DNA from 3 places in the Streptosporangium jomthongense genome. Region 3 is predicted to be linked to each of the others. Evidence: predicted binding sites of a transcription regulator. Region 3 holds the regulator's gene; each other region holds the start of a gene.
The links. Region 3 encodes LexA, which represses DNA repair genes until DNA is damaged. Its sites were predicted from a motif close to TCGAACANNTGTTCGA; they were not measured.

Region 1 (9,794 bases), on a different contig from region 3:
GTACTACGAGACGGCCCAGGCGGCCTCGCCCGCGACACTGGCCTGCCTGGCCGAGGTGACCGGCAGGGAGAACGTCCTGTTCGGCACGGACTTCCCGTTCATGCGGGACGCGGTCGTCTCCGGGACCCTGCGTCACCTGGCGGACGCCGGGGACATCCCCTTCCTGGACAACGCCCTGGCCCTGTTCCCCCGCCTGGCGGACAGGCTCGCGGCGGGAAGGGAAGGGGCCGCCGATGCCGCGCGCCTTTGAGGACTTCCACGTCGGGGACGTCTTCGAGCTGGGCAGCCAGAAGATCACCCACGAGGAGATCGTACGGTTCGCCCAGGCGTACGATCCGCAGCCCCGTCACCTCGACCACGAGGACCTCATCGCCAGCGGCTGGCACGTGACGGCGACGTTCATGAGGCTCTACACGGAGGGGGTACTGCTGCACGCCGAGGCGGAGGTCTCCCCGGGCGTGGACGAGCTGCGCTGGCTGCGGCCGGTCAGACCGGGGGACGTCCTGACCGGCCGGGTGACGGTCGTCGGGCTCGCGGCCTCCCTGTCCAGGCCCGACTGCGGGATCCTCCAGCAGCGCGGGGAGTTCCTCGACGACCGGGAACGGCCCGTCATGCGGATCATGATCTACGGCCTGATGCGCAGACGCCAGGCCGCGAACCCCTAACCGTCTCAGACCACGACCTGTACGGCGGGCGCGGGCCCGTGCCTGGCGATCTCCGACCAGGCACGGGCGAGCCGGTGGACGAGTTCGTCGAGGATCTCGGGGGAGAAGGTGAAGGGCAGCCTGATGTGGTTGGTGTGCCCGCCGTCCGGGTCCATCACGGCTCCGGGCACCACGTCGACGCCGTGCCGTACGGCGACCTGGGCGAAGGCCATGGCGTCGACACCGGGCAGCTCGACCCACAGGGCGCCGCCGCCGTCGGGGCGACGCCAGCGCCAGCTCGGCAGCCGGTCCCGCAGCAGGGCGTCGATGTGGTCGAGCTGCAGGCCGAGCTCCTTGGCCCGTTCGGCGAGGATCCGGTCGAGGCGGGGCATCAGCCTGGCCGCGAGGGCCTGGTCGATCACCGGGCTGCCGATGTCGGCGAGGACCTTGCGCCGGGAGAGCCGCTGCACGATCTCGGCGGGCCCGCGGACCCACCCGATGCGCAGGCCGCCCCAGACGGCCTTGGCGAGCGAGCCGAGCGAGAGCATCTCCGTGCCGGGCGGCGCGTAGGCCGCGAGCGGCGCGGGTACGGCCCCCGGTTCCGCGTGGTAGGTCATGTAGGCGTTGTCCTCAAGGACGGGCACCTCGTGCTCGGCGGCCAGTTCCGCGATCCTGCGCCTGCGCGCCGCCGACATGAGCACCCCGGTCGGGTTGTGGTAGGTCGGCATGAGATAGAGGAGCGAGGGTTTGCGCTCCCGCAACATGGCGCCGAGCGTGTGGATCTCAGGCCCCTCCTCGTCGAGCGGTACGGTCACCAGGCGCGCCCCGGCGGAGCGGAACACGTCCAGGCAACCGGGCCAGTTGGGCGACTCGACCAGCACCGTCGCCCCCTGGCTGACGTACAGCTCGGTCACCAGGACCAGGCCCTGGTGCGCGCCCGTCGTCACCACGATCTCGTCGTGCGCGGTCGGCAGGCCGTTCCTCGTCAGGTAACCCGCGATCGCCTCACGCAGCTCAGGAAGCCCGGAGGGGTGGTAGCCGGGCCCGGAAAGCAGGTCGTCCAGGTCGTCGCGGACCAGCTCGCGCAGCGCGACGGCCAGCTCGGGCGCAGCCCCGCCCGCCGCGACCGCGACGGAGATCAGCTCGCCGGGGCCGTCGATCAGCCGCTGGAAGATGGTCATCGCGGTGCCACCGGGCACCCGCCCGTCGGCGGTCGGCCTGCGCACCTTGACGTCCGAGGCGATCCTGGTGCCGCTTCCCTGCCGGCTTGACAGCAGGCCCGCGCCCCGCAGCTCCTGGTAGGCCGCGACCACGGTCGCCCTGCTCACCTGGAGCGCGTCGGCCAGCCCGCGCTCGGAGGGCAGCCGGTCGTCAGGGAGGAGCAGGCCGTCCTCGACGGCCTGCGCCAGCGCGTCCGCGAGCTTGCGATAGAGAGGGCCTCGGCCCGACGCCCAGTCACCGAGGAGCGCGACGATGTCACGCTCGGTGGAAATGCGGTCCATTTTTCCCTCTACTGGATCTGGCCACTTGTGCCAAGGGTGCCAAGAATGGACGCAGTGGGCAATGGAAGTGGACTGGAAAATGACCAATTTTCTCTTTTTCCTGGCCGCGGCCGTGTTCCTGGCCGTGGTTGTGCCGCGTTTCGGCGCGGACACCCGTGACGGCCGGGACTGGAAACCCGCCGATCCCTATCCGCCGGAGCGCGCGGTCGTCACCGCCGTAACCGGCAGGCAGACCGGGCGGGCGCGGGCCGGACGACGTACGCCACGGCGGAGGGCGACGGAGGTAAGGGCGTCCGGCCCGCGCGGGACGGTCGGCGTGCGTCACCCGTAGGTTCCCCGGCCCCCCGGGCGGCGGCGTTTCGCCGTGCGCGGATCAGGGGCCGGGGTCGGGGGCGCTCAACAGCCGGTCGAGGGACTCCGCGGTCCCGCGGGGGTTCCCTGCCTTCTCCCGGCCGTCGGGGGACCACAGGAAGAGCCATCCGTCTCCGGCCGGGGTGGCGAAGACGATCGTCTGTCTCAGGCTCTCCGGATGCCACACCCACAGCACCGGGTCGTCCCCGCCGACCATGCGGCTGGCCAGCCCCTGCCGCGACAGCTCGGCGGACAGGGACCCAAGGTAGGTCAGGCGTTGCTGGCTGAACGTGCTGGTCACGTCGGCACCTCAGAGTCGGCTGCCCCCAGGATCGCCCCAGGTCAGCCCCCTGACAACAGGCATGGGGGAATTCTCGGAAATATCGCCTTCCGGATGGGGTGGGTCGTCCCGCACGCCCCGGAACATGCGCTGTCGTCCGGCCTCGCTCGAACAGTCGTTCGGCTATATTGGACGCGCTGACGCTCCTCGGCGTGCTCTCCGGAAAATGTCGGTGGCACCCCGTAGCTTTCTGGCAACCGATCCAACCCGCGACCCTCCAGGGGGGCTCCCATGGCAGCTAACGACCGCGAGAAGGCGCTTGAGACCGCCCTCGCCCAGATCGAGCGGCAGTTCGGCAAGGGCTCCGTCATGCGACTCGGTGACGAGGCACGTGCGCCCATCGAGGTGATCCCGACCAGTTCCATCGCGCTCGACGTCGCCCTCGGCATCGGCGGTTTCCCGAGGGGCCGCATCATCGAGGTCTACGGTCCCGAGTCCTCCGGTAAGACCACGGTCGCCCTGCACGCCGTGGCCAACGCCCAGCGGGCCGGCGGCATCGCGGCCTTCATCGACGCCGAGCACGCCCTCGACCCCGAGTACGCCAAGAAGCTCGGCGTCGACACCGACGCGCTGCTGGTCTCCCAGCCCGACACCGGTGAGCAGGCGCTCGAGATCGCCGACATGCTGATCCGTTCCGGCGCCATCGACCTGCTGGTCATCGACTCGGTCGCGGCCCTGGTGCCGAAGGCCGAGATCGAGGGCGAGATGGGCGACAGCCACGTCGGCCTCCAGGCCCGCCTGATGTCCCAGGCGCTGCGCAAGGTCGCGGGCGCGCTCAACAACACCGGCACCACCGCGATCTTCATCAACCAGCTCCGCGAGAAGATCGGCGTCATGTTCGGCTCGCCTGAGACCACGACCGGTGGAAAGGCGCTGAAGTTCTACGCCTCGGTCCGTCTCGACATCCGCCGCATCGAGACGCTGAAGGACGGCACCGAGGCGGTCGGCAACCGCACCCGGGTGAAGGTCGTCAAGAACAAGATGGCTCCGCCCTTCCGCGTGGCCGACTTCGACATCCTCTACGGCGTCGGCATCTCCCGCGAGGGCGGCCTGATCGACATGGGTGTCGAGCACGGCTTCGTCCGCAAGTCCGGCGCTTGGTACACCTACGAGGGCGACCAGCTCGGCCAGGGTAAGGAGAACGCCCGTAACTTCCTGAAGAACCACCCCGACATCGCCAACGAGATCGAGAAGAAGATCAAGGAGAAGCTCGGCATCGGCCCCCGCCTGGACAGCCCGGCCACCCCGCCGCCCGCCGCTCCGGCCCCCGCCGCCTCCTCCGGCCGTGGCTCCAAGGCCTCGACCCCCAAGCCGGGCGACGCCTGATCCGGGCTGACCGATGACGACGGGACCTGATTCCGGTCCGGCCGGTGAGGCCGGGCCGCGAGACTGGGGTGCCTGGCCCGACTCGGAGGACACCCGGCGGGACCGGCGCGGCCGGGGCTCCTCCCGGGGCACGCGTGCCCGGGGGAGGCGCGCCGGGCGCGCGGGGGAGGGGGACGGTCTCCTGCCCGACGGTCCGGCCGAGGGGTCGGTGGCGGCCCGGGGGCCCGACGCCGATCCGCAGGCGGTGGCGCGGGCGATCTGCCTGCGGCTGCTGACCATGGCGCCACGCACCCGGGCTCAGCTCGCCGAGGCGCTCCAGCGGCGCGAGGTGCCGCAGGAGGCCGCCGAGGCGGTGCTGGAGCGTTTCTCCGAGGTCGGTCTCATCGACGACGAGGCGTTCGCCGAGGCGTGGGTGAGCTCCCGTCACACGGGGCGGGGGCTGGCCAGGAAGGCGCTCGCCTCGGAGCTGCGCCACCGAGGGGTCGACGAGGACATCGTCAAGGACGCGGTCGAACGGCTCGACCCCGAGCGGGAGGCCGAGACGGCGCGCGCCCTGGTCACGCGCAGGCTGTCCTCGACCCGTGGTCTGGATCCCGCGGTCAGGACCCGCAGGCTGGCGGGCATGCTCGCCAGAAAGGGCTACGGCCCCGGGCTGGCCTTCCGGGTGATCCGTGAGACTTTGGAGAGCGAGGAGGCGGACAATTTCCCCTCCTCACCCTCTTCCATGGACGAACACGACTATTCGGAGGATTGACCCGGGAGCCGGTGGCCCCAGGCGCCCCTCCCCATTCCGTACGGCCGCCGCCCCGGTCCTGACGGGTGTCGTCGCCGTCGGCGAAACCTGAGCGGCCGGCGAGCCGGTGCGTCCTGCGGCCGTGCCGTACGGGGGAAAGGGGGGTCGCTTCACGTTCGAGTGTTTCCCGGTGCGCCTTTGCTTGCCCGTTACCTCTTTGACGCTTAACCTCGACGGCAGTGAGGAGTTACTCCGCGCAGCGCGGATTGTCATAACGGTAAATTGCGGACGAACAAGCTTCATGGATGCGGGCAGGCGACAGAGCCGGTGGGATGGGCTGATGCGGCGTCGCTCCCGGATCAACATATGTCCTGGTGATACCACCATGTGGACTTTCCGTGCCGTGCGTGTGACGCCTCGTGTCTTGCTATTGGCAACGCGAGGAGGGCGGGGCGCGCATGAATTCGGTTGTGGTCGTCACTTTGACGGTCGCGGTCGCGGTTCTCGCCGTGGCGATGATAGCCGCGCTGATCGTGTTGCTACGCCGTACCGGCGGAGCACTGGGACGGCCGAGCGGTCCCTCACCCGAGCAGCTTGAGGAGATCCAGACCGAACTTGAGGTGGCCAGGCAGGAGGCCGCCGAGATTCGCGCCAAGGCGGAGAACGACGCCGGAGACCTTCTACGCAGGTCGGAGGCCGCCGTGGAGGCCGCCGCCGGGCTGCGCAAGGAGGCGGAGGCCGAGAGCAGGCTCCTGAAGCAGGAGCTCAAGGAGTTCCGCTCCGACCTCGAACGCAGGGAGAAGCGGCTCGCCGAACGGGAGCAGCGGCTCGACGAGGAGGCCAGGCGCCAGGCCGAGCGGGCTCGCAAACTGGCCGAGACGGAGACCGAGCTCGCCGACCGCCGCGAGGACCTCGACCGGGCCGCCCAGGAACGCAGGGCCGTCCTGGAGAGGGTGGCCGGGCTCACCGGCGAGCAGGCCAAGACCGAACTGGTCAAAGAGATCGAGAACCAGGCCAAACGTGAGGCCGCCCTGATCGTCAGAGAGATCGAGGGCCAGGCCCGCAAAGAGGGGGAGAAGCGCGCCACCAAGATCGTGACACTGGCGGTCCAGCGGGTGGCCACCGAGCAGACCGCCGAGTCCGTCGTCAGCGTCCTGCACCTGCCCGGCGACGAGATGAAGGGCCGCATCATCGGTCGTGAGGGCCGCAACATCCGTGCCTTCGAGTCGACCACCGGGGTCAATCTGATCATCGACGACACCCCCGAGGCGGTCCTGCTGTCGTGCTTCGACCCGGTCCGCAGAGAGACCGCCAGGCTGACGCTGGAGAAGCTCGTCCTCGACGGGCGCATCCATCCGCAGCGCATTGAGGAGGCCCACGAGCGCAGCAGGGCCGAGGTCCAGGACCTGTGCGTGCGCGCCGGTGAGGACGCGCTGGTCGAGCTCGGCATCACCGAGATGCACCCCGAACTCGTCACCCTCCTCGGCCAGCTCCGCTACCGCACCTCCTACGGGCAGAACGTGCTCGGCCACCTGGTCGAGTCCGCCCACATCGCCGGGATCATGGCGGCCGAACTCCGGCTCGACCCTCTGTTGCTCAAGCGCTGCACACTCCTGCACGACATCGGCAAGGCGCTCACCCACGAGGTGGAGGGCAGCCACGCGCTCATCGGCGCCGAGATCGCCAGACGGTACGGCGAGCACGAGGACGTGGTCCACGCGATCGAGGCCCACCACAACGAGGTCGAGGTCAGGACCGTCGAGGCCGTGCTCACCCAGGCCGCGGACGCGATCAGCGGTGGCAGGCCGGGGGCCAGGCGGGAGTCCCTCGAAGCGTACGTCAAGCGCCTTGAGCGGCTGGAGGAGATCGCCACCTCCTACGACGGCGTCGAGAAGGTCTTCGCCATGCAGGCGGGCCGAGAGATCAGGGTCATGGTCAAACCCGACGCGATCGACGACATCCAGGCCCAGGTGATCGCCCGGGACGTGGCCAAGCAGGTCGAGGAGGAGCTGACCTACCCCGGTCAGATCCGCATCACCGTGGTCCGGGAGTCCCGCGCCACGGAGTTCGCCCGATAGGGGTCGTCCAGGCGCGGGGTCACCCGGCGTGCCGGAGCCGTCAGGAGTGGAAGATCTGCTGGTAGAAGGCCAGCTCGGTGGCCAGGGCCGTGCTTCGGGTCTCGGCGCGGCGGAAGCCGTGTGACTCTCCCTCGAAGGTGAGGTAGGTGCACGGGATACCGCGCTCGGCCAGGGCGTCGGCGAAGGCCTGCGACTGCTCCGGAGGCACCACCGGGTCGGACAATCCCTGCAGCAGGAGCATCGGGCAGGTCACCTTGGAGACCATGCCCAGCGGTTCGCGGGGGCCGTACAGCGCGGGGTCCGCACCGATCAGCCAGTCGATGTAGCGGGACTCGAAGTCGTGGGTGGTGGTCACGAACGAGGCGAGCGCGCTCACCCCGTAGTAGGAGACGCCGCCCGCGAACGCGTCGGAGGCGCAGCAGGCGGCCATGACCGTCCAGCCGCCCGCGCTGCCGCCCCTGATCGCGATCCGCCGTGAGTCGGCGAGCCCCTCGGCCGCCAGCCACTCGGCCGCGGAGACCGCGTCCTCGACGTCGACGATCCCCCACTGCTCGTGCAGCAGGTCGCGGTAGGCGCGGCCGTACCCGGTGGAGCCGCCGTAGTTGAGATCGAGCACGCCGATGCCCCTGCTGGTGAAGAAGGCCTTCTCCAGGTCGAGCGCGCTGACGCTGTGCGCGGTCGGACCGCCGTGCACGAACACCACGTACGGCGCGGGCCCCTCGCCCCTGGCCTCGGGGCTGACGGGCGGGTAGACGATCGCGTGCACCCGGCGCCCGGCTTTGCCGTCGAACTCGACGGCCCGGGGAACGGGCAGGTAGGCGGGGTCGGGCAGTTCGGTGGCGTCGCGCCGGAACTCCTCGGCGTTCCCCGTCGCGGGGTCGAGCCGGACGACGGCGCGGGGAATCTCCGGGCCGTAGGCGATCGCGGCCACCGCCCGCCCGTCGCACGACAGGGACGGGTGCCAGCCGTCGTAGGGGGTTTCGAGGTCGGTCAGTGTGCCGTCCTCGGGGTCGAGCACGCCCAGGCGCAGGTCTCCCCGGCCGTGCAGCAGGACGATCCGCCCGTCGGCCAGCGGAGCGTAGGGTGCTCCGCCGAGCTGCCACAGCGGTCCTGCGCACTCCTCCTGGAGGGGGTGGAGCGCCCGCGCGGGGGCGCCGCCGACGCCGCTCAGGTAGAGGTTCCACCAGCCGGAGCGGTCGGAGATGAAGTAAAGGCTCAGGTCGTCGCGCCAGGAGGGGGCCAGGACCGACTCCTCAAGGCCTCCGGCCACCGTCCTGGTCAGGCCGTCGGAGAGCCGGGTGACCCGTATCTCGGTGCCGTTCCACGGCATGCGGGGGTGGTCCCAGCAGACGTAGGCCAGGTGTTCGCCGTCGGGCGACAGGGCGGGGAAGGCGTAGAAGTCGCTCCCGCCGACGAGCTCGCGCGTCTCGGCCCCGCCGTCCAGCGGGATGGAGACGATCGAGCGGCTCACCCGTCCTTCGGCGTCGTGCCGCTCGCGCACGCACAGGATCCGCCCTTCGTGGACGGTCATCTCGGCGTAGCGCAGGCCGCACTCGTGCTCGGGTTCCGGCGTGAGGGGCTCGGGCTCGGAGCCGGGGGACAGAAGGTAGAGGCGCTGGTCGGCGAAGTTGGCGAACACCAGCCCCCCGCCGGGGACCAGGGCGTACGGCCGCCCGCCGTACTCGTGGACGCGGGTCCTGGCGTTCCACGGAGCCGCCAGGAGCTGCGTGCGTGTGCCGTCGGCCTCCTGCCGCACGATCGTGGTGCGGCCGCCCTCAAGGGGGCGGTCCTCGGTCCACCACATCTGGGTTCCCGACACCGTCGGGAACCCCAGGCGCAGCCCCGACCGGGCGACACCCGTGGTCGAGATGGGAGAGGGCCAGGTGGCATACGGCCGGACGACCTGCTCGGGGGACATGGCGCCATCCTGCCCGATAACCCGTCCCGTGTCGCCGGTATGGTCCTCATCCCTCGCGGCGTGCGGAAATTCGTTTCCCATGCTCACCTGATGCAGCCTCCCAAACAGTGATGATCAGCTTGTCCCGGACTCCGTCAGTCGACCGCGGAGACGCCGGGGGTCGTTCCGGACACCACGATCGCCCCGGGGGGTTCGACCGGAGCGGCCGTGGTCCTGCGGCTTCGGCGGCTGCGTCTCTCCAGCCAGGTGGCGACGGCGCCGACGGCCAGGTTGATGATGATGTAGACGATCGCGATGACGATCACGGAGGGGATGAGGTTGTTGAAGTTGGACGGCAGCACACGCGCCCCCGCGTTCAACAGGTCCTCGAAGGAGACGATGAACCCCAGCGCGGTGTCCTTCAGGAGCACCACGAGCTGAGAGACGATCGCCGGCATCATGGCCGTGACCGCCTGCGGCAGCAGGATCATCCGCATGACCTGGCCCTTGCGCAGGCCGACGGCGTAGGCCGCCTCCGACTGGCCGCGCGGCACGGCCTGGATGCCCGCCCGCACGATCTCCGCCAGCACCGACCCGTTGTACAGGACCAGGCCGACGACCACGGCGGCGAACGGGGTCACGGTGAGCCCGAAGACCGCGCTCCCGCCGTACATCACCGCGAAGATCATGATGAGCAGCGGGATCGCCCTGAAGAACTCCACCACCACACCCGCGGGGACGCGGATCACGGCGTGGTCGGACAGCCGTCCGATGCCCAGGACGAACCCGAACGGCACCGCGATCAGTGAGGCGACCAGTGCCGCGCTCAGGGTGTTCAGCAGGCCGGGCACGATCAGGTTGAGCCACACGTCGCCCCGCAGGAACGGCGTCCACAGGGCCGGGTCGAGCTGGTTCTTCTCACC
Region 2 (9,794 bases), on a different contig from region 3:
CACCTGGACACCGTGATGACCAGCGTGGACGTCGGGGTGTTCGTCAAGTTCGCCGGGCTCGGGATGCTGCCCTCCTACACCGTCGAACCCGGCGACACGGAGAAGGAACTCAAGATCACCGATCACGCGCCCGAGGACATGCACCGGGCCATCGCCCGCGCCATGGACCTGGACGAGATCAGGATCCTCACCCCGACGCAGGACGTCTACGCGGCCGAGCGGGAGCAGTGGGACGACGGCTGCAACGTGCTGGCGATCAGTCCCGGCGTGGTCATCGCCTACGAGCGCAACACCACCACCAACAACTACCTGCGCGCCAACGGCGTCGAGGTGACCACCATCAGGGGCAGTGAGCTCGGCAGGGGCCGCGGCGGTCCCCGGTGCATGAGCTGCCCCCTCGAACGCGACGGCATCTGACCTCTCACCAGGGACAGGCACATGGCATTCAACCTGCGCAACCGCAGCTTCCTCAAGGAGCTCGACTTCACCCCCGAGGAGTTCGGGTTCCTCCTCACCCTCGCGGCCGACCTCAAGGCGGCCAAGTACGCGGGCACCGAGAGGCCGCGCCTGAGGGGCAGGAACATCGCCCTGATCTTCGAGAAGACCTCGACCCGCACCCGGTGCGCCTTCGAGGTCGGCGCGCACGACCAGGGCGCGCACGTCACCTACCTCGACCCCTCCGGTTCCCAGATGGGCCACAAGGAGTCGGTGCGGGACACCGCGCGGGTGCTCGGCCGGATGTTCGACGGCATCGAGTACCGCGGCAGCAGGCAGGCCTACGCCGAGGAACTGGCCGCCTACTCGGGCGTCCCCGTCTGGAACGGCCTCACCGACGAGTGGCACCCCACCCAGATGCTCGCCGACCTGCTCACCATGCGGGAGCACAGCGACAAGCCCCTGCGCGAGATCTCCTACGCCTACCTGGGCGACGCCCGCAACAACATGGGCCACTCGCTGCTGGTCACCGGCGCGCTGATGGGGATGGACGTGCGGATCGTGGCCCCCAGGCAGCTGTGGCCGGAGGAGACGGGGGTCGCCGGGCCCGCCAGGGACCTCGCCGAGGCGACCGGCGCCAGGATCACCGTCACCGACGAGGTCGCCGAGGGTGTCAGGGGCGTGGACTTCCTCTACACCGACGTGTGGGTGTCCATGGGCGAGCCGGACGAGGTGTGGGACCAGCGCGTCAAGCTGCTCATGCCGTACCAGGTGAACGCCTCGGTCGTCGAGGCGACCGGCAACCCCAGGGTGAGGTTCATGCACTGCCTGCCCGCCTTCCACGACCGGGAGACGAAGGTCGGCGAGGAGTTGTTCGAGAAGACCGGCCACGACGCCCTCGAGGTCACCGACGAGGTCTTCGAGTCCCCGCTGTCGATCGTCTTCGACCAGGCGGAGAACCGGCTGCACACGATCAAGGCCGTCATGGTCGCCACCCTGGGAGACTGAGGATGCGCGTCCTGGCCGCCCTGGGGGGCAACGCGCTGCTGCGCAGGGGGCAGAGCCCCGACGCGCTGCCCCAGCGGGAGAACGTCCGGGTCGCCGCCGCCTCGCTGGCCCGGCTCGCGGAACGGCACGAGCTGATCATCACGCACGGGAACGGCCCCCAGGTCGGCGTGCTGGCGCTGGAGAGCGCCAACGACCCCAACCTGGCCAGGCCGTACCCCCTGGACACCATCGGCGCCGAGACCCAGGGCATGATCGGATACTGGATGCTGCAGGCCCTGCAGAACGCGCTGCCGGGGCGGCAGGTGGCCGCCACGGTCAACCAGACGCTCGTCTCGGCGGTCGACCCCGCCTTCGACGACCCGACGAAGTTCGTCGGCCAGGTCTACGAGCGGGCGGAGGCGGAGAGACTGGCCGAGGAGTACGGCTGGACCGTCAAGCCGGACGGACGGCACTGGCGCAGGGTCGTGCCCTCCCCCGTCCCGCAGCGGGTCGTGGAGACCCGGCTGCTGCGCCGCCTGGTCCGCGACGGCGTCGTGGTGATCTGCGCGGGCGGTGGCGGGATACCGGTGATCCGCAACGACCGGGGACAGCTCCAGGGGGTCGAGGCGGTCATCGACAAGGACCTGACCGCCTCCGTGCTGGCCGAGGCCCTCGAAGCCGACGTCCTGATGATCCTCACCGACGTGCCGCGGGTCGCCAGGCACTTCGGCACCCCGCGGCAGGAGGAGATCACCCACACCACTCCCCACCAGCTGCGCGCAGAACGGTTCCCTGCGGGCTCCATGGGCCCCAAGGTCGAGGCCGCCTGCCGGTTCGTCGAGACCACCGGCGACATGGCCGCGATCGGCAGGCTGGACGAGGCGGAGCTGATCCTTGAGGGCGAGGCGGGCACCATCGTCACCCCCAACGCCACCTGGCCGCTGGCCAGCACCCTTTGACCTGTCTCTTCGAGGAGGGCGTCACGTGGACTCCGTGGTACGGCGGCTGCTGCGCACCAAACCCACCGAGCAGATCGTCGCCGAGGGCGGTCACGGCGAGGGCGGCGAGCTGCGCCGGACCATGACCCTGTGGCAGCTCACCCTCTTCAGCGTCGGCGCCACACTCGGCACCGGCATCTTCGTCATCCTCGGCCAGGCCGTGCCGAAGGCGGGCCCCGCCGTGGTCGTCTCCTTCGCCCTGGCCGCCGTCACGGCCCTGTTCTCCGCGCTGTCCTACGCCGAGCTGGCCGGGACCATCCCGGTCTCCGGCTCCTCCTACTCCTACGCCTACGCGACGCTGGGCGAGCTGGTCGCCTGGGTGTGCGGCTGGTGCCTGATGCTGGAGTACGCCGTCTCCGTCGCGGCGGTCGCGGTCGGCTGGGGCGAGTACCTCAACCACTTCCTCCGTGACCTGTTCGGCTGGCAGCTGCCCGCCGCCGTCACCCACTCCCCCGGCGACCAGGGAGGGGTGGTCAACGTCACCGCGGTCCTGATCGTCCTGCTGGCCACCTGGCTGCTGCTGCGCGGCGCCTCGGAGAGCGCGGCCGCGAACGCGGTCTTCGTGCTGATCAAGATCGCGGTGCTGGCGTTCTTCTGCGTCGTGGCCTTCACCGCCTTCGAGAGCGGCAACCTGACCCCCTTCGCCCCGCTGGGCGTCGCCGGGATCACCGCCGCCGCCTCGCAGGTCTTCTTCTCCTACATCGGCTTCGACGCCGCCTCGACCGCCGGTGAGGAGGCGAGGAACCCCAAGCGCGACCTGCCGCTGGCGATCCTGCTGTCCCTGCTCATCGTCACGGTCGTCTACGTACTGGTCGCGCTGACCGCCGTCGGCGCCATGCCGTGGCAGCGGTTCGACCCGGACACGACCGAGGCCAGTCTCGCCCTGATCGCCGACCGCGCGACCGGCTCGACCTGGGCGGGCCTGATCATCTCCTTCGGCGCGGTCATCGCCATCGCCAGCGTCGTGCTGACCGTGCTGTACGGCCAGACCCGCATCCTGTTCGCGATGTCCCGCGACGGCCTGCTGCCGAGGATCTTCGAACGGATCGATCCACGCCGCCAGGTCCCGGTCGCGAACACGATCATCGTCGCCGCGTTCGTCTCCCTGCTGGCCGGGTTCATCCCGCTCGGCCAGCTCGCCGAGGCCACCAGCATCGGGACCCTGTTCGCCTTCGCCATCGTCAACGTCGGCGTGCTGGTGCTGCGCTACACCCGGCCGGACCTGCCGCGCAGCTTCAGGACCCCGTTCTTCCCGCTGACACCGGTCCTCGGGGTGATCTTCTGCGTGGTGGTGATGCTGGGGCTCGCCGGGGTCACCTGGCTCGCCTTCGCGATCTGGATGACCGTCGGCCTGCTCGCCTACTTCCTGTACGGCTACCGCCACTCACGCCTCAGCAGGAGCGTCCGATGAAGATCGAGCACATCCTCGCCGGATTCGTCCCCGGTGGCCGGGGCCAGGACGGGCTGACGCTGGCCGTACTGCTGGCCCGGCGGGCCGGGGCCCGGCTGACCGTCGCCCACGTCCACGTGCCCACCTGGCCGACCCCGGGACCGGGGAAGATCGACGCCGAGTGGCGCGCCTACGTGGCCGCGCAGGCGCAGACCGTCCTGGAGCAGGCCCGCGAGCTGCTGGCCGGCGTGCGGGACGTGCCGGTCGACTTCGTCTCCCACGGCCACCGGGGCAGCGGCAGGGGGCTGGTCCAGCTCGCCGGGCGGCTGGAGGCCGACGCGGTGGTCATCGGCCCCGCCCCCGGAGGCGGTAAGGGCCGCATCCGGGTCGGCAGCACCGCCGACCAGCTCCTGCACACCTCCCCCGTGCCCGTCGCCCTCGCGCCCCGCGGGTACGCCGAGAGCCATCCGCCGGCCCTGCGGAGGCTGACCGTGGCCTACCGCCGCGACCCCGCCTCCGACGAGGCCGTACGGCAGGCCTTCGAGCTGGCCGGGCGGATGGACGTCCCGCTGCGCCTGGTCACCCTCGTGCTGGGCGGGGGACGGCGGGGCGGGGTCGAGGCCGAGATGCTCGGCAGGATCAGGGAGAAGGTCACCGCCGACCTCGACGAGATCGTCCGGGGGCACGACGACGTCCGGGTCGACGTGGAGGTGCTTGAGGGCAGAGACGTGGCCGCCGCGCTGGCGGGCACCGACTGCGAGGGGGCGATGTTGATCTGTGCCTCCAGCGAGACCGGGCCCCTGCGGCGGGTCTTCCCCGGCGACGTCTCGCTGAAGATCATACGTTCGGCCCCCTGTCCGGTGATGATGGTGCCCAGGAGTCCCGCCGGGAAGCGAGGGTCCGCCGGACGGCGCGGGAAACGGTGATGATTCACTATCCGCCATGGGACAAGCACGGCGTTTGAGGCGGACCACATCGGATCGGATTCGACATCTTTTTTCCAATCAGCTTGACCTTAGGCGCCCACAGCTTTACCGTCACTGTCCGTAACCACACCTCGCGGCGTTATCGGGTAAACCCCGACGCATCAGTCACCGAAGGTGCCTACCCCAGGCCAACCCGGTGGTTGGGGCATAAGTTGCGAGGGAGGACAATCAACTGAAAGCAGTACATAACCGAGCCGGGGGGCCACACGATGCCGTCTGAATACGCCAAGTCGCTGGGTGCAAGACTCCGCGCGATTCGCACTCAGCAGGGCCTGTCCCTGCACGGAGTCGAAGAGAAGTCCCGCGGTCGTTGGAAGGCCGTTGTCGTCGGCTCCTACGAGCGTGGGGACCGTGCGGTCACGGTGCAGAAGCTGGCCGAGCTGGCCGACTTCTACGGGGTTCCGGTCAATGAGCTCCTGCCCGGGGGCAGCGCGCCGAGCCCTCTTGGCCCCACGCCGAAGCTTGTGATCGACCTTGAGCGTCTTGCCCAGCTGCCCAAGGAGAAGGCGGGTGCGCTGGCTCGTTACGCCGCCACCATCCAGAGCCAGCGTGGTGACTACAACGGCAAGGTGCTGTCCATCCGTCAGGAGGACCTGCGCTCCCTGGCCGTGATCTACGACAAGTCCCCCAGTGAGCTCACCGAGGAACTCATCACCTGGGGTGTGCTCGACCCCGAGGCCCGCAGGGCCGTCGAGTCCTTCTGACGACCCGTCCGGTCGCGGGCACGCGCGGCTGGGCGTGCCCGCGAGCCGTGGTCTTCCTCTCTCGTTAGAACATGGCCCGCACGCCGCCACGGATCACCATCGCTGTGGTAGGAAAAGGCAAACATGGCATTTAACGAGATGTGGTGGACATGGCCCGGGGAGAGGATCGTCACGATCACTCTCGACCGCGCCCTGAAGGCCGTCTCGCCTCACTCAAGGCGGCCCTGGGCTCGACCAAGACCCGGGCGTTCCTGCGGCTGCTGACCTCCGTCGGGGCGACCAGGACCCAGGAGACGCTCAGGCTGCTGCCGTTCGTCGTCATGGCCCTGGTCGCGCTGATCGACTTCGGCTCCGGGCCGACCTCCGGGCTGCTGCCGCTGCTCGCCCTCGGCCCCGCCTTCGCCAGCGTGGCCTGCGGCCTGGCCAGGACCACGGTCTCCGGCCTCATCGCACTGGCCCTGTGCGTGGCGCTCGGCGTCTACAACGACATCCTGTGGACGCCCCGCACCAACATCACCATGGCCGCCATCCTCGGTGTCACGGTGGCCAGCGTGCTGGCCAGCGCGGGACGCCTGCGGCACGAGCGTCAGCTCGCCGACGTCCGCTCCGTCGCGGAGGCCGCCCAGCGGGTGCTGCTGCGGCCGGTCCCGCGCCGCGCCGGGCCGGGGATCGGCGTGGCCGTCTCCTACACCTCCGCCACGGCCGAGGCCCGCATCGGCGGCGACCTGTACGAGGTGGTGACCACCCCGCACGGGGTGCGCATCATCGTGGGAGACGTCCAGGGAAAGGGCCTGGAGGCCGTCGAGACCGCCGCCGTGGTGCTCGGCGCCTTCAGGGAGGCCGCCCACGACGAGGCCAAGCTGCAGGGCGTCGTGGCCCGCCTGGAGAACGCGCTGTCGCGGGAGCTGTCGGGCGAGCAGTTCGTCACCGCCGTACTCGCCGAGATCACCGACCTGACCGATCTCGGCGAGGCGCAGGAGGGCACCTCCATCACCGTCATCAACTGCGGTCATCCGCCGCCCATGGTGCTGGCGGCCGACGGCAGCCGTTCCTTCGCCGACCCGCCCGACGAGGCCCTTCCGCTGGGCATGGCGTCGTTGAAGGGGGCCGAGGCCGTGCCGTACCAGATCGGCTTCGAACCCGGTGACCAGGTGCTCTTCTACACCGACGGGGTCATCGAGGCGCGCGACGGGACGGGCCGGTTCTATCCGCTGGCCGACAGGGCGCACCTGCTGAACGGCTCCGACCCGCAGCTGGCCCTCGACGCGCTACGCGCCGACCTGCTGCGTCACGTGGGCAAGCCGCTGAACGACGACGCCGCCATGCTCCTGCTGCGCCACCGCGCCGCCCGCCCGCTGGCCTCATCGGCGGCCTAGAGCCGCTAGCCGGCCAGAGGGACGCGGGCCGGGAGGGTGGTCTGGGCGGGCAGGCCCAGGAGGGTCTCCACCGTGACGACGAACCGCTCGGCCTCGGAGATCAGCTCCTCGGCGTCCCTCGCCGAGACCATGCGGGTCATGCCCGCCTCGGCGGCGGCCCGTTTGGTCGCGCTGGTCTCGAAGTAGGGGGCCCACTCGGCCAGCCTGGGCTCGGCCTCAGGCAGCAGCTCCCAGGCGCTGCGCAGACGGCGCCTGCGGCCGTCCATGGGCCGTGGCCGCGCGGCCAGGATCGCGGCCGCGGCTCTGAGCGCCGCCAGGTGGGCGGCGACGTATCGGGTTGCGGGGGTCCGGGCGGCGCCCGCCTCCTCAAGACAGTCGCGCGCGTCGGCCAGGTGCGCCCGCACCGTGGACGAGAGCCGGGGCCCATCGGAATCGCTGAGCCGAGGGGTCATGTGCTTCAGCCTCCTTGGTCGCAAGCGGCTCCCGGCGAATCCGCCGGTCAGGTCAACACTCGCAGACCCCACCGACAAATCCTCCGGGCGGCCGGACGAGGAGCTTCCCCTCTCCCCGCCCGCCCCGGCCCGGCCGGGCCGCCGTGGCCGACGGTCCCGGAAAGGCCAACCACCCTGGACGTGGACCGCGAGCCCCACGTCATCACATCGAACATAAATTCGATCACTGGTAGTGTCAAGTAAACGCACGAACAAAAGTTCGACACCACCGGGCAGCCTGGAACCATACGAATCACCCACCCCGGAAGAACCGCCGGAGAGTCGCCGGTCGCGCGCGGACAAGCCGGGGCGGTCACGGCCAAGGGGTTTCGGACATCCCCGGCTTCCCTCCCTCACCCAGCGGACGCACGGCCGCCTCCATACCCCTTTCCCTGTCGCATTGGCTGATTTATAGGCCTGTGCCTGCTTTAAATGTTCAAGGTGGAGTTTGAGCGTTGTGCGGTTTTCTGCGGCATCTCGGTGGCCGGGAGTCGTGGGCGCCGCGCGTTCCGCGTTGCCCACGAGTTCCCCATGACGAGAACACGGCCCGGTGTTCACAGGGCGGGGAAACAGCCGTCAAGACGGGCCCGCCACGGCGCCCTTTCCCGCGCCCCCGCGGCGGCCCCGGGAACGACCGTGCCCCCGGCCCTTGAAGGACCGGGGGCACGAAGAACCGCGTTCACTCCGTCAGCGAACGAATCTGCCCCGGACGTGCACCGGGACTCCCGTGCCGAGCATGCCGGGCAGGACCGCGGCGACGTTCATCGGCAGCCGCACACAGCCGTGGGAGGCCGGGGCCAACGGCACCGAGAGTGCGCCGTGCAGGGCGATACCGCCGTTGAAGAAGATCGGGTTGTAGAGCTGACCAAGGTATGACCTGTGCCAGCCGTTCCTGCGCCAGGTCGTCTTGTAGTCGCCCGTCGGCGTGCGGGCGCTGCCGCAGAACTTCTGGGTCTTGCCCTCCCAGGTGGCCGTCTCGCAGTACGGAATCCCGCTGCCCGAGGAGATGTGGCTGATCAGCTTCACCCTGCCGTCCACGTACAGGGTCATCACCTGCTGGGTGAGGTTGACCTCGACCCTGGTCGGCCTGCCGTTGGGCACCAGCACCTTCGGCGACCTGGGGTTCTGTAGAGCGTTCCAGGTCTTCCTGGTCACGGTGCTGGTCGGCGCGATGCCGTTGATCTTCTGGAAGGCCCACAGCGCGGTCAGCGTCGTGCCGCCGTAACGCCCGTCGGCCGTGCCCGGCAGATAGCCCAGCTCCCGCAGCCTGGTCTGCAGCGCCTTGACCGCGGTCCCCTTCGCCCCGAGCCTCAGCGTCTGGCCGGGGGCGACGAACCCCGGCGCCGCCTGGGCCGTGACCGCGGTCGCCGCGGAGGTGACGACCTGAGCGTTCGCGACACCGGGAGAGGCCAGCAGCATCGCCCCCGCCGTCACCAGGGCGGCCACTCCGAGCCGTCCTCCAACCCCCATCACCATCATCCCCTCCTGTCAGTCAAGCCCGAACAACGGACCATAGCGCACCAACCATCCACTCTCCGGCAACGGTTATGAAGAGGTAATCGATGGTCAACCCGTTTAGAGTGACCGGGTGCCGGAAAAGTTGCATCCCAACATCGAGAAGGTCGCCGCGGCTCTGAGAGAGCACGGCGTCACCGGAGAGATCGTCGTCTTCGACGAGGCGACGCCGACGGCGGCGACCGCCGCGGCGCAGCTCGGCTGCGAGGTCGGCGCCATCGCCAACAGCCTGATCTTCGACGCCGACGACCGGCCGCTCCTGGTGCTGACCAGCGGTGCCCACCGGGTGGACACCGGTCTGGTCGCCGAGAAGGTCGGCGCGGCGCGGGTACGGCGGGCGACCCCCGACTTCGTCCGCGCGGCGACCGGCCAGGTCATCGGCGGCGTCGCCCCGCTGGGACATCCCGCCCCGATCAGGACCCTGGTCGACGTCTGGCTCGACAGGCACGAGGTGGTCTGGGCCGCGGCCGGCCACCCGCACACGGTCTTCCCGACCTCCTTCGCCGAACTCCTCCGCGTCACCGGCGGGACCCCGGTCGAGGTCGAGCGCTGAACGCCAGGCGGACACCCGCCAAACCCTGACGAACCTCTCAGATCCTCATGGTGGTCGTCCTGCTAGGGTGCGTTGCGTGATCGAACTGCGACGGGTCGGCCCCGAGGAGTTCGCCGTGAGCCTCGACGCGGTCCTCGACGTCTACACCGCGGCGATGCTCCCGCCCGCCGACCAGCTCACCGGGCGAAGGGCGATCATGAGAGGCCACGCCTCCTACTCCCGGTTCACCTGCCTGTTCGCCGAACGCGCCGACGGCAGGACGGTCGGCTTCGCCTACGGCTTCCACGGCGAACCCGGCCAGTGGTGGCACGGCGTCGTCCGTCAGGCGATCACCGAGCACGACGGCCAGGCCAGGACCC
Region 3 (9,794 bases):
AGGCATGTGATGTCCGCCCCCTCATCCGCCGTCACCGCGGTCCCCGCCGCCGAGAGCACCACGGCGATCGCCCACTTCGCCGCCCGGCTCGCCTTCGAGACCGACGTCTCCGACGTGGCCGCCGACCTGGCGGCCGGAGTCCCGGACGTCGTCGTGGTCGACACACGTGGCGTCCAGGCCTGGCTCCAGGGCCACGTCGCGGGAGCCGTACACCTGCCGACCGGCGAGATCGCCGCCCGCGCGGCCGAGGTGGTCCCCACGGGGGCGACCGTGGTGACCTACTGCTGGGGACCGGGCTGCAACGGCGCCACCAGGGCGGCCCTGGAGTTCGCCAGGCTCGGTCACCCCGTCAAGGAGATGATCGGCGGCTTCGAGTACTGGGCCCGGGAGGGCCTGCCCGTCGAGACCTCGGAGGGGGTCTCCCGGCGTGCGCCCGACCCGCTGACCGCCCCTGTCCTCGGCGTCTCCTGCGCCTGCTGACGCCCTCAGCCGTTCGCGGCGAGCAGATCGACGCCGTTGCCGTCGGGGTCGTGGACGATGGCGTACCGCTGCCCCCAGAGCGCGTCCCAGGGCTCCTTGTGGCCCTCGTAGCCCAGGGAGACGAGTTCGTCGTAGGCGGCGTCCACCTCGGCGGGGGTGTCGAACTCGAAGGCGAACGCCGTCCGGGAGCCTCCGGTGGGCGGCCGCCAGCCCGGGTCGAAACCGTGGAGCGTCTCGACCGTGTCCCAGACGAGCTTCAGCCCCCCGGGCAGTTCCGCCTCGACGTGCGGCTCCCCGTCCGCCTCCGGCGGCAGGTTCAGGCCCAGCCGGCGGTAGAACGCCAGCGACCTGGCCATGTCCTTGACGACGATTCCCACGAAACTCAGACGTGCCCGCATATCAATGTCTTTCCGGTTGAGGTGCCGTGCTCGGTGCGCGCGTCCCGGGGCCGCGCACGGCCCAACCTAACCGGAGGTCACATCCACGGTCTTGCAGGAATCAGACGACTCACGCCTCGGCGGACGCCCTGAGCGCGGCGGCCAGCCAGAGGAAGGCCGCCACGGCCGGAGGGAACGGCGGGCGCCCGTTGATGGCCCCCACCAGCTGCCAGTACCGCTCGACCCGCAGGTCGCTGAACAGCTCCACCTGCTCGGCCAGCCGTACCCGCTCCTGTGCCCGGGTCTCCGGCGCGACGATCAGGTCGAGTACGGCCCGCCCCTCGGCCGAGTCCGGCGCGACCCCCGCCGCCTGGGCCGGGACGGCGTGCTCCATGACGGCCTGGTGGTCCAGCGGGTCTGCGGGGCTGTCCGCGTTCTGGCCCGCCACCACCATCTCCCTGACCCGGCGCTGGAAGTCCTCGTCCTCGACGAGTTCCGCCAGCTCCATCCAGGCGTCCACCTGCTCCGGGCTCGGCTCGTCCGGCAGTTCGGTGTTCACCTGCCGCATGCCGTTCGCGATGCCCAGCGCCGGGCCCTCGCCGAGGTCGACCACGGCGAGGACGCGGTCCACGAAGTCATCGATGATCTGCTGCCGCTCCCGCGCGGACAGCCTGGCCAGTCTGTGCATCAGTGACGCCTCCTCGATCGTGCTGCCGCGCTTGGCGACCGTGCTCAGCACGGCGCGGCGCAGCCGCAGGGTACGGATCTCCGCCTCAAGCGCCGCGACATGCGTCTCGGCGACCTGGGCGACTGTCGTGGCCCGGCACAGGACCTCCTCGACCGCCTCAAGACCGAACCCGAGTTCGCGCAGGGTCCTGACGAGGTCGAGCCGGGCGACCGCCCGCGCGTCGTAGAGACGGTAGCCGCCCGCGGACCGCCCGGTCGGCGGCACCAGACCGCTGTCCGACCAGAAACGGATCGTCCGCACCGGCAGTCCCGTACGGCGGGCGAGCTGCCCGATCGTGAAAAGCTCCGTGCCTTCGCTCACGGCACCACTGTGCCGTCTCCACTCACTGGAGACTCAACTCCCTTTTCCCGCGATGCTCCCTTTCCCCGCGATCGGGAGAGACGACGGGGAGCCGGTGAGCCATGTGGCTCACCGGCTCCCCGGTTCAGGCCGTGTCAGCTGCAGCCGCTGGTCGAGCCGCAGCCCTCGCAGACGTAGCAGCTGCCCGCGGGACGCATCTTGGTGCCGCAGGTCATGCACAACGGCGCGTCGGCGGTGCGGCCCTGGTGCGACTCCAGGGAGCCCGCGGCGCGCTCGGGGGCGGCCACCTCGACGGTCTGGGCGCGGGTCTCGGAGCGGGGCTGGGGCCGCTCGATGGGCGCGGAGGTGGCCAGCTCGGCGATGACCTCGTCCGCGGCGATCGGGGCCGGGTCCTCGCCCCGCTGCTGGGCGGCGCGCTCGGAGGCCGAGAAGATCCCCAGGGCGGCCCGCTCGTCGTAGGGCAGGTGGTCGAGCGCCAGGCGGCGGAAGATGTAGTCCATCACCGAGGCGGCCATCCGGATGTCCGGATCGTCGGTCATGCCCGCCGGGTCGAAGCGCATGTTGACGAACTTGCCCACGTAGGTCTCCAGCGGCACGCCGTACTGCAGGCCGATGGAGATGGCCACGGAGAAGGCGTCCATGACGCCCGCCAGGGTGGAACCCTGCTTGGACATCTTCAGGAAGACCTCGCCGAGACCGTCGTCGGGGTAGGACGAGGCGGTCATGTAACCCTTGGCGCCGCCCACCGTGAAGCGGGTGGTGGTGCTGGGCCGCTGGTTCGGCATCCGGCGCCTGGTCGGACGGCTGACCTCGACGACCTGGACCTCGGGCTCGGCCGGTTCGGCCTTCTCCTCGGTCTTCTTGCCCGCCGCCGACAGCGGCTGGCCGACCTTGCAGTTGTCGCGGTAGACGGCCAGGGCCTTCAGGCCGAGCTTCCAGCCCTCCATGTAGACCTGCTCGATGTCCTCGACCGTCGCGGACTCGGGCAGGTTGACGGTCTTGGAGATGGCACCGGACAGGAACGGCTGGGCCGCCGCCATCATCCGCACGTGGCCCATCGGCGCGATGGCCCGCTCTCCCATGGCGCAGTCGAACACCTCGTAGTGCTCGGGCCGAAGACCGGGGGCGTCCACGACGTGGCCGTGCGCGGCGATGTACTCGACGATCGCCTCGACCTGCTCCTCCTGGTAGCCGAGCTGGCGCAGCGCCCGCGGGATCGTCTGGTTGACGATCTGCATGGAGCCGCCGCCCACAAGCTTCTTGAACTTGACCAGGGCGAGGTCGGGCTCGATGCCGGTGGTGTCGCAGTCCATCATCAGGCCGATGGTGCCGGTCGGCGCGAGCAGCGAGGCCTGGGCGTTGCGGTAGCCGTTCTTCTCGCCGAGCTTGAGGCAGTCGGCCCACTGGCGGGAGGCCTCGGTGTGGATGACCCGGTCCATCCCGCCCAGGGTGCGCAGGTCGTCGTTGGCCGCGGCGTGCTTGCGCATGACGCGCTTGTGCGCCTCGGCGTTGCGGGCGTAGCCCTCGTACGGCCCGACGACCGCGGCCAGCTCGGCGCTGCGGCGGTAGGAGGCGCCGGTCATCAGCGAGGTGATGGCCCCGGCGATGGCCCGGCCGCCCTCGGAGTCGTAGGCGTGGCCGGTGGCCATGAGCAGCGCGCCCAGGTTGGCGTAGCCGATGCCGAGCTGACGGTAGGCCCGGGTGGTCCGGTCGATCTTCTCGGTCGGGAAGTCGGCGAAGGTGATGGAGACGTCCATCGCGGTGATGATCAGCTCGGTGAGCTTCACGAAGGCCGCGACGTCGAAGGTGTCGTCGTCCCTGAGGAACTTCAGCAGGTTGATGCTGGCCAGGTTGCAGGAGGAGTTGTCCAGGTGGAGGTACTCGGAGCAGGGGTTGCTCGCCGTGATGCGGCCGGTCTCCGGGCTGGTGTGCCAGTCGTTGATCGTGTCGTCGTACTGGACGCCGGGGTCGGCGCACTCCCAGGCGGCCTGGGCCATCTTCCTGAACAGGGACTTGGCGTCGACCTTCTCGATCACCTCGCCGGTGAGGCGTGCGCGCAGCCCGAAGTCACCGCCGTTCTCGACGGCCCGCATGAACTCGTCGGAGACGCGCACGGAGTTGTTGGCGTTCTGGTACTGGACGGAGACGATGTCCTTGCCGCCCAGGTCCATGTCGAACCCGGCGTCGCGCAGCGCGCGGACCTTGTCCTCCTCGCGCGCCTTGGTCTCGATGAACTCCTCGATGTCGGGGTGGTCGACGTCCAGGACGACCATCTTGGCCGCGCGGCGGGTGGCGCCGCCGGACTTGATGGTGCCCGCCGAGGCGTCGGCGCCGCGCATGAAGGAGACGGGACCGCTGGCCGTACCGCCGCTGGAGAGCAGTTCCTTGGAGGAACGGATCCGGGAGAGGTTCACCCCCGAGCCCGAACCGCCCTTGAAGATCACACCCTCTTCCTTGTACCAGTCGAGGATGGACTCCATCTGGTCGTCGACGGCCAGGATGAAACAGGCGCTGACCTGCTGCGGGGAGGCGGTGCCGACGTTGAACCAGACCGGCGAGTTGAAGCTGAAGACCTGGTTGACCAGGGCGTGCTTGAGCTCGTGGTCGAAGATCTCGGCGTCCTCCTCGGTCGCAAAGTAGCCCTCCTCGACCGCGGTCCTGGTGTAGACGCCGACCACCCGGTCGACGAGCTGCTTCAGGCTCCACTCGCGCTGCGGGGTGCCGACGGCGCCCCGGAAGTACTTGGTGGTCACGATGTTGGCGGCGTTGACCGACCAGGAGTCGGGGAACTCGACGCCCCGCTGCTCGAAGTTGACCGAGCCGTCCCGCCAGTTGGTCATGACGACGTCACGGCGTTCCCAGGTCACCTGGTCGTACGGGTGCACCCCGGGCGTGGTGAAGATGCGCTTCATCTTCAGTCCCTTGCGTGGCCGCTTGCCCCCGCGCGCGACCGCGCCGTTGACCGTCTCCGTCATGACTTCCCCCTTCCGAGGCTCCATGGAGCCCCCAGTCGGACCAGTTCAACACGCCGCGTACTCCCCCGGCGCCCGGGGACTGACTCAGTCGCGCCGCGCGGAACGCTCGGCGCGCAGCTGTTCGATCTCGGCCTCGAAGTCGGCCAGGGTCTCGAAGCCCCGGTAGACGGAGGCGAAACGCAGGTACGCCACCTCGTCGAGCTCGCGGAGCGGGCCCAGGATCGCCAGCCCGACCTCGTGGGCCGCGATCTCCGCGGCCCCGGTCGCCCGGATGCTCTCCTCGACCCGCTGGCCGAGCTGGGCCAGCGAGTCCTCGCTCACCGGGCGCCCCTGACACGCACGCCGGACACCGGCGATCACCTTGTCCCGGAAGAACGGCTCGGTCACCCCGCTGCGTTTGCTCACCATGAGCAACACCGTCTCCTGCGTGGTGAACCTGCGCCCGCACTCCGGGCAGGTGCGCCTGCGCCGGATGGCGCTGCCGTCCTCGGTCGACCGGCTGTCGATGACCCGCGTGTCAGGATGACGACAGAACGGACAGTGCACGCGTGTCGCCTCCCTGACTTGCCCAGCGGCTCATCTTCCTCGCGTTGCTCCGCCGGCTCTGCGATCTCCGTGTGGAGACGCTCACGCACGCCCTCGAATGGTCGAGATGCGGTAATAGAAACACAATCTATGGTGGAGCGGAATGATGAAGCCACTAGATGTTGTGGTCCAACCGTAGGAGTGTCGGACCATGAACGCAAGTTAGGAAGGGCCTGCCGAGCGAAGTCGCCGATCAGCGCAGCTCAAGGGCGTCAGCCGGGCGTGTCGCCCTTCCGGTGCGGCCCCGCGGGCGCCGTCCGGACATGCGGCACCCCTCCCCGGGGCGTGCGAACGGGCCGATCGCCGAGATCCATTATCGGGTGAGCCCGGGGCGTGTCGTCACGCTCCGTCGTCGGCGCCCCCGCCCGCCCCTCCTCGGAGCGCCCAGGACCCCCACTGGCCACAGGGCCCGCAGAGGCCCGTCGAGGCGCCCCGGAAAGCCTTCTAGGAGGCGAGGGCCGCGTCCAGGAGGGCACCCGCCCAGAAGGCCGCCAGAACGAGGAGCACGAGCGCCAGGACCGCCACGACCCTCCCCCTGCGGGTCAGCCTGACCGGGGCGCGCCTCCGCCGGACGGTCGCGTGCGCCACCCTCCCCCCGGCGACGGCCCGCCTCCGCGAAACCGCCGGAACCGTACGGCCCGCACGCCCCGCGGCGGTCCCACGGGGACGCGCGACGGGCCGCCCGCCCCCCGCCGCCCCACGGCCCGCGTCCTTGGCGGCCGTCTCCCCGGCGCCCCTGACCAGCGTCAACGTGGGCCTGGTTGTCCTCGTGGCCGCCTTCACGGTGCCCCCCATCTCTTCGACCTGGCCGAACACATGTCGAAGAAAGATCGGCGAATCGAACACGATGTCGATCGAACTCCCGTACGATGTTGTACACCACGCCGCCACCGATTTCGAGGACCATTCGAACAAATGTTTGAGTATGATCTTCGGCGGAGGTACGGTCGCTGTGTGCGACGCAACCAATACAGACCGGGAGCGAGGAGATCATATGAGTGAGCGCGACGAGAGCGGCGCGGCCGTCAGTGACCTGGCGGTGCGCAGGCGTGACTCCCTCGGCCTCACCCCCAGGCAGCGCAAGATCCTTGAGGTGATCCGCGACTCGGTGCAGCAGCGCGGCTACCCGCCGTCGATGCGCGAGATCGGCGAGGCGGTGCAGCTGACCAGCACCTCCAGCGTGTCGCACCAGCTGACGGCCCTGCAGCGCAAGGGCTATCTGCGCCGCGACCCGCACCGCCCGCGTGCCCTGGAGGTGCGCCTGCCCGGCGAGCCGGTGCTGTGGGTCGACCCCGACACCAACGCCGAGGAGACCTCGGTCAACCGCCCGACCGCGGCCTACGTGCCGCTCGTCGGCCGGATCGCCGCCGGCGGCCCGATCCTCGCCGAAGAGAGCGTAGAGGACGTCTTCGCCCTGCCCAAGCAGCTCGTCGGCGAGGGCACCCTCTTCCTGCTCCAGGTCACGGGCGACTCCATGATCGACGCCGCGATCGCCAACGGCGACTGGGTGGTCGTCCGCCAGCAGCCCGTCGCCGACAACGGCGACGTGGTCGCCGCGATGATCGACGGCGAGGCCACGGTCAAGACCTTCAAGCGCAAGGACGGCCACGTCTGGCTGGTTCCGCACAACACGAACTACGACCCGATCCCCGGTGACGAGGCCACCGTCCTGGGCAAGGTCGTGGCGGTGCTGCGCAAGCTCTGAGGCGCCCCGGCGGCATCTCTCCCGGAACGCGAGGAGTGACCCTCAAACCGAGGGTCACTCCTTTCTGCGTTCACGATCAGGGAACGATGTTGACCAGCTTGGGGGCCCTGACGATGACCTTGCGGGGCGCGCCGGACAGGAAGGCCTGCACCTTCTCCGACGCCAGCGCCAGTGCCTCCAGGTCGGCATCGGAGATCTCCGGGGAGACCTCCAGACGGTCACGGACCTTGCCCGCGACCTGTACGACGCAGGTGACGGTCTCCTGCACCAGCAGCGCCGCCTCCGCGACCGGCCACCCGGCGGTCGCGACGGAGGCGGGGTGCCCCAGCCGCTCCCAGCCCTCCTCCGCCGCGTACGGCGCGACCAGGGACAGCATGACCGCCAGGGTCTCCGCGGCCTCGCGCACCGCCGGGTCGGCGGCACCGGGGCCCGAGTCGATGGCCCTCCTGGCGGCGGTCGTCAGCTCCATCATCCTGGCGATCGCGACGTTGAAGCGGTGCGAGTCGAGCAGCTTGGTGACCTCGTCCACGGTCCGGTGGACGACCTTGCGCAGCTCCAGATCACCGGTGGAGAAGTCGACGCCGGGTGCGGATCCCGCACCGGCCTCGGCCATGACGCGGAAGGCCCTGGCCAGGAACTTCTGCGACGCGGCCGGGGAGACGTCGGCCCAGTCGATGTCGTCCTCGGGCGGGCCGGCGAACAGCACGGTCAGCCTGACCGCGTCGACGCCGTAGGTGTCGATCTGCTGGCCCAGGTCGACCCCGTTGCCCAGCGACTTCGACATCGCCTTGCCCTGGTTGATGACCTGCCCCTGGTTCAGCAGGCGCAGGAAGGGCTCGGTGAAGTCGAGCATGCCCATGTCGTGCAGGACCTTGGTGAAGAAACGCGAGTACAGCAGGTGCAGCACCGCGTGCTCGACACCGCCGACGTACTGGTCGATCGGCCCCCACCTGCGGACCTTCTCCACGTCGAAGGGACCGTCCAGGTAGGTCGGATCCACGTAACGCAGGTAGTACCACGAGGAGTCGACGAAGGTGTCCATCGTGTCGGTGTCACGCTTGGCGGCTCCGCCGCACTTGGGGCAGGAGACGTTGACCCAGTCCTCGGCCGAGGCCAGCGGGGAGACACCCTTGGGCGCCAGCGCCTCACCACGCATGTCGGGCAGGGTGACGGGCAGCTGGTCGTCGGGAACCGGGACCTCGCCGCAGTCAGCGCAGTGGATGATCGGGATCGGGCAGCCCCAGAAACGCTGGCGGGACAGCAGCCAGTCACGCAGGCGGAAGTTGACCGCCGCCCTGCCGGTCCCGCGCCCGGCCAGCACCTCGATGATCCTGTGGATGGCCTCGGCCTTGGACAGGCCGTCCAGCGGCCCCGAGTTGACCAGGGTGCCCTCACCCGCGGTGGCGATCCCGGTCTCCCCCGGGTCGGCCATGCCGGTGTGGACGACGACCCGCACCGGCAGGTCGAAGGCGCGGGCGAAGTCGAGGTCGCGCTGGTCGTGGGCGGGAACCGCCATGATGGCGCCGTGGCCGTAGTCGGACAGCACGTAGTCGGCCGCCCAGACCGGCATGCGCTCACCGTTGACCGGGTTGATCGCGTAGCGGCCCAGGAAGACGCCGGTCTTCTCCTTCTCGGTGGACAGCCGGTCGATGTCGGACAGCTTGGCGACCTCGGCCCGGTAGGTCTCGAAGGCCTTCCGCTGCTCGTCGGAGACGATCTCCTCGGCCAGCGGGGCGTCCGGGGCGACGACGAAGAAGGTCGCGCCGTACAGCGTGTCGGGGCGGGTGGTGTAGACCGTGACCGGCTCGTCGCGGCCCTCGATCACGAAGTTGACGTCCGCGCCCTCGGACCTGCCGATCCAGTTGCGCTGCATGGTCAGCACGCGCTCGGGCCAGCCGCCCTCCAGCTGGGCCATGTCGTCCAGCAGCCGGTCGGCGTAGTCAGTGATCTTGAAGTACCACTGGGTCAGCTCCCTGCGGACGACCTCGGCGCCACAGCGCTCGCACCTGCCTCCGACGACCTGCTCGTTGGCCAGCACGGTCTGGTCGTTGGGGCACCAGTTGACCAGGCCGCCCTTGCGGTAGGCCAGGCCGCGTTCGAAGAAGCGCAGGAACAGCCACTGCGTCCACCGGTAGTAGGTGACGTCACTGGTGTGCAGACGACGGGACCAGTCGAAGGAGACCGCGTAACGCTTGTAGGAGGCCGCCTGGGTCTCGATGTTGGCGTAGGTCCACTCGGCCGGGTGCGCGTCACGCTTGATGGCGGCGTTCTCCGCGGGCAGGCCGAAGGAGTCCCAGCCGATCGGGTGCAGCACGTTGTAGCCGCGCTGGAACCAGTAGCGCGACACGATGTCACCGATGGCGAAGGCCTCGGCGTGACCCATGTGCAGGTCGCCCGAGGGGTAGGAGAACATGTCGAGCATGTAGCGACGCTCGCGCGGGTCCGCGGGGTCGTCGGAGGCGTGGAACGGGTCCAGTTCCTCCCACCGCCGCTGCCACTTGACCTGCAGTGCCTGCGGATCGTAGTGCTGCTCGTCGCTGTTCACGTCGGCTCGCTCGCTCACGTCAATCTTCCCTCGGTATACGTCTGCTGCGATGATCTGACCCGTCCGGCCCAATAGAAAA

Region 1: the regulator LexA is predicted to act here: its motif matches at 2,945-2,960, upstream of recA (recombinase RecA).
Region 2: the regulator LexA is predicted to act here: its motif matches at 7,576-7,591, upstream of ACFOYY_RS14065 (SAV_6107 family HEPN domain-containing protein).

What each region holds. Positions count from the first base shown of each region.
Region 1 covers NZ_JBHSBC010000014.1:218,836-228,629, forward strand. The annotation lists gene ACFOYY_RS15705 (amidohydrolase family protein) at 1-250, shown strand, start outside; gene ACFOYY_RS15710 (MaoC/PaaZ C-terminal domain-containing protein) at 234-665, shown strand; gene ACFOYY_RS15715 (aminotransferase-like domain-containing protein) at 671-2,146, opposite strand; gene ACFOYY_RS15720 (hypothetical protein) at 2,226-2,477, shown strand; gene ACFOYY_RS15725 (hypothetical protein) at 2,520-2,798, opposite strand; gene recA (recombinase RecA) at 3,069-4,163, shown strand; gene recX (recombination regulator RecX) at 4,177-4,917, shown strand; gene rny (ribonuclease Y) at 5,355-6,974, shown strand; gene ACFOYY_RS15745 (S9 family peptidase) at 7,015-8,892, opposite strand; gene ACFOYY_RS15750 (amino acid ABC transporter permease) at 9,027-9,794, opposite strand, start outside.
Region 2 covers NZ_JBHSBC010000012.1:518,059-527,852, forward strand. The annotation lists gene ACFOYY_RS14030 (arginine deiminase) at 1-417, shown strand, start outside; gene argF (ornithine carbamoyltransferase) at 439-1,443, shown strand; gene arcC (carbamate kinase) at 1,446-2,381, shown strand; gene ACFOYY_RS14045 (amino acid permease) at 2,407-3,831, shown strand; gene ACFOYY_RS14050 (universal stress protein) at 3,828-4,736, shown strand; gene bldD (transcriptional regulator BldD) at 5,006-5,500, shown strand; gene ACFOYY_RS14060 (PP2C family protein-serine/threonine phosphatase) at 5,650-6,876, shown strand; gene ACFOYY_RS14065 (SAV_6107 family HEPN domain-containing protein) at 6,882-7,328, opposite strand; gene ACFOYY_RS14070 (L,D-transpeptidase family protein) at 8,055-8,843, opposite strand; gene ACFOYY_RS14075 (YbaK/EbsC family protein) at 8,956-9,435, shown strand; gene ACFOYY_RS14080 (GNAT family N-acetyltransferase) at 9,512-9,794, shown strand, end outside.
Region 3 covers NZ_JBHSBC010000015.1:33,977-43,770, reverse strand. The annotation lists gene ACFOYY_RS17285 (rhodanese-like domain-containing protein) at 10-480, shown strand; gene ACFOYY_RS17280 (VOC family protein) at 486-878, opposite strand; gene ACFOYY_RS17275 (helix-turn-helix domain-containing protein) at 988-1,905, opposite strand; gene ACFOYY_RS17270 (vitamin B12-dependent ribonucleotide reductase) at 2,040-4,880, opposite strand; gene nrdR (transcriptional regulator NrdR) at 4,965-5,426, opposite strand; gene ACFOYY_RS17260 (hypothetical protein) at 5,910-6,260, opposite strand; gene lexA (transcriptional repressor LexA) at 6,460-7,170, shown strand; gene leuS (leucine--tRNA ligase) at 7,247-9,733, opposite strand.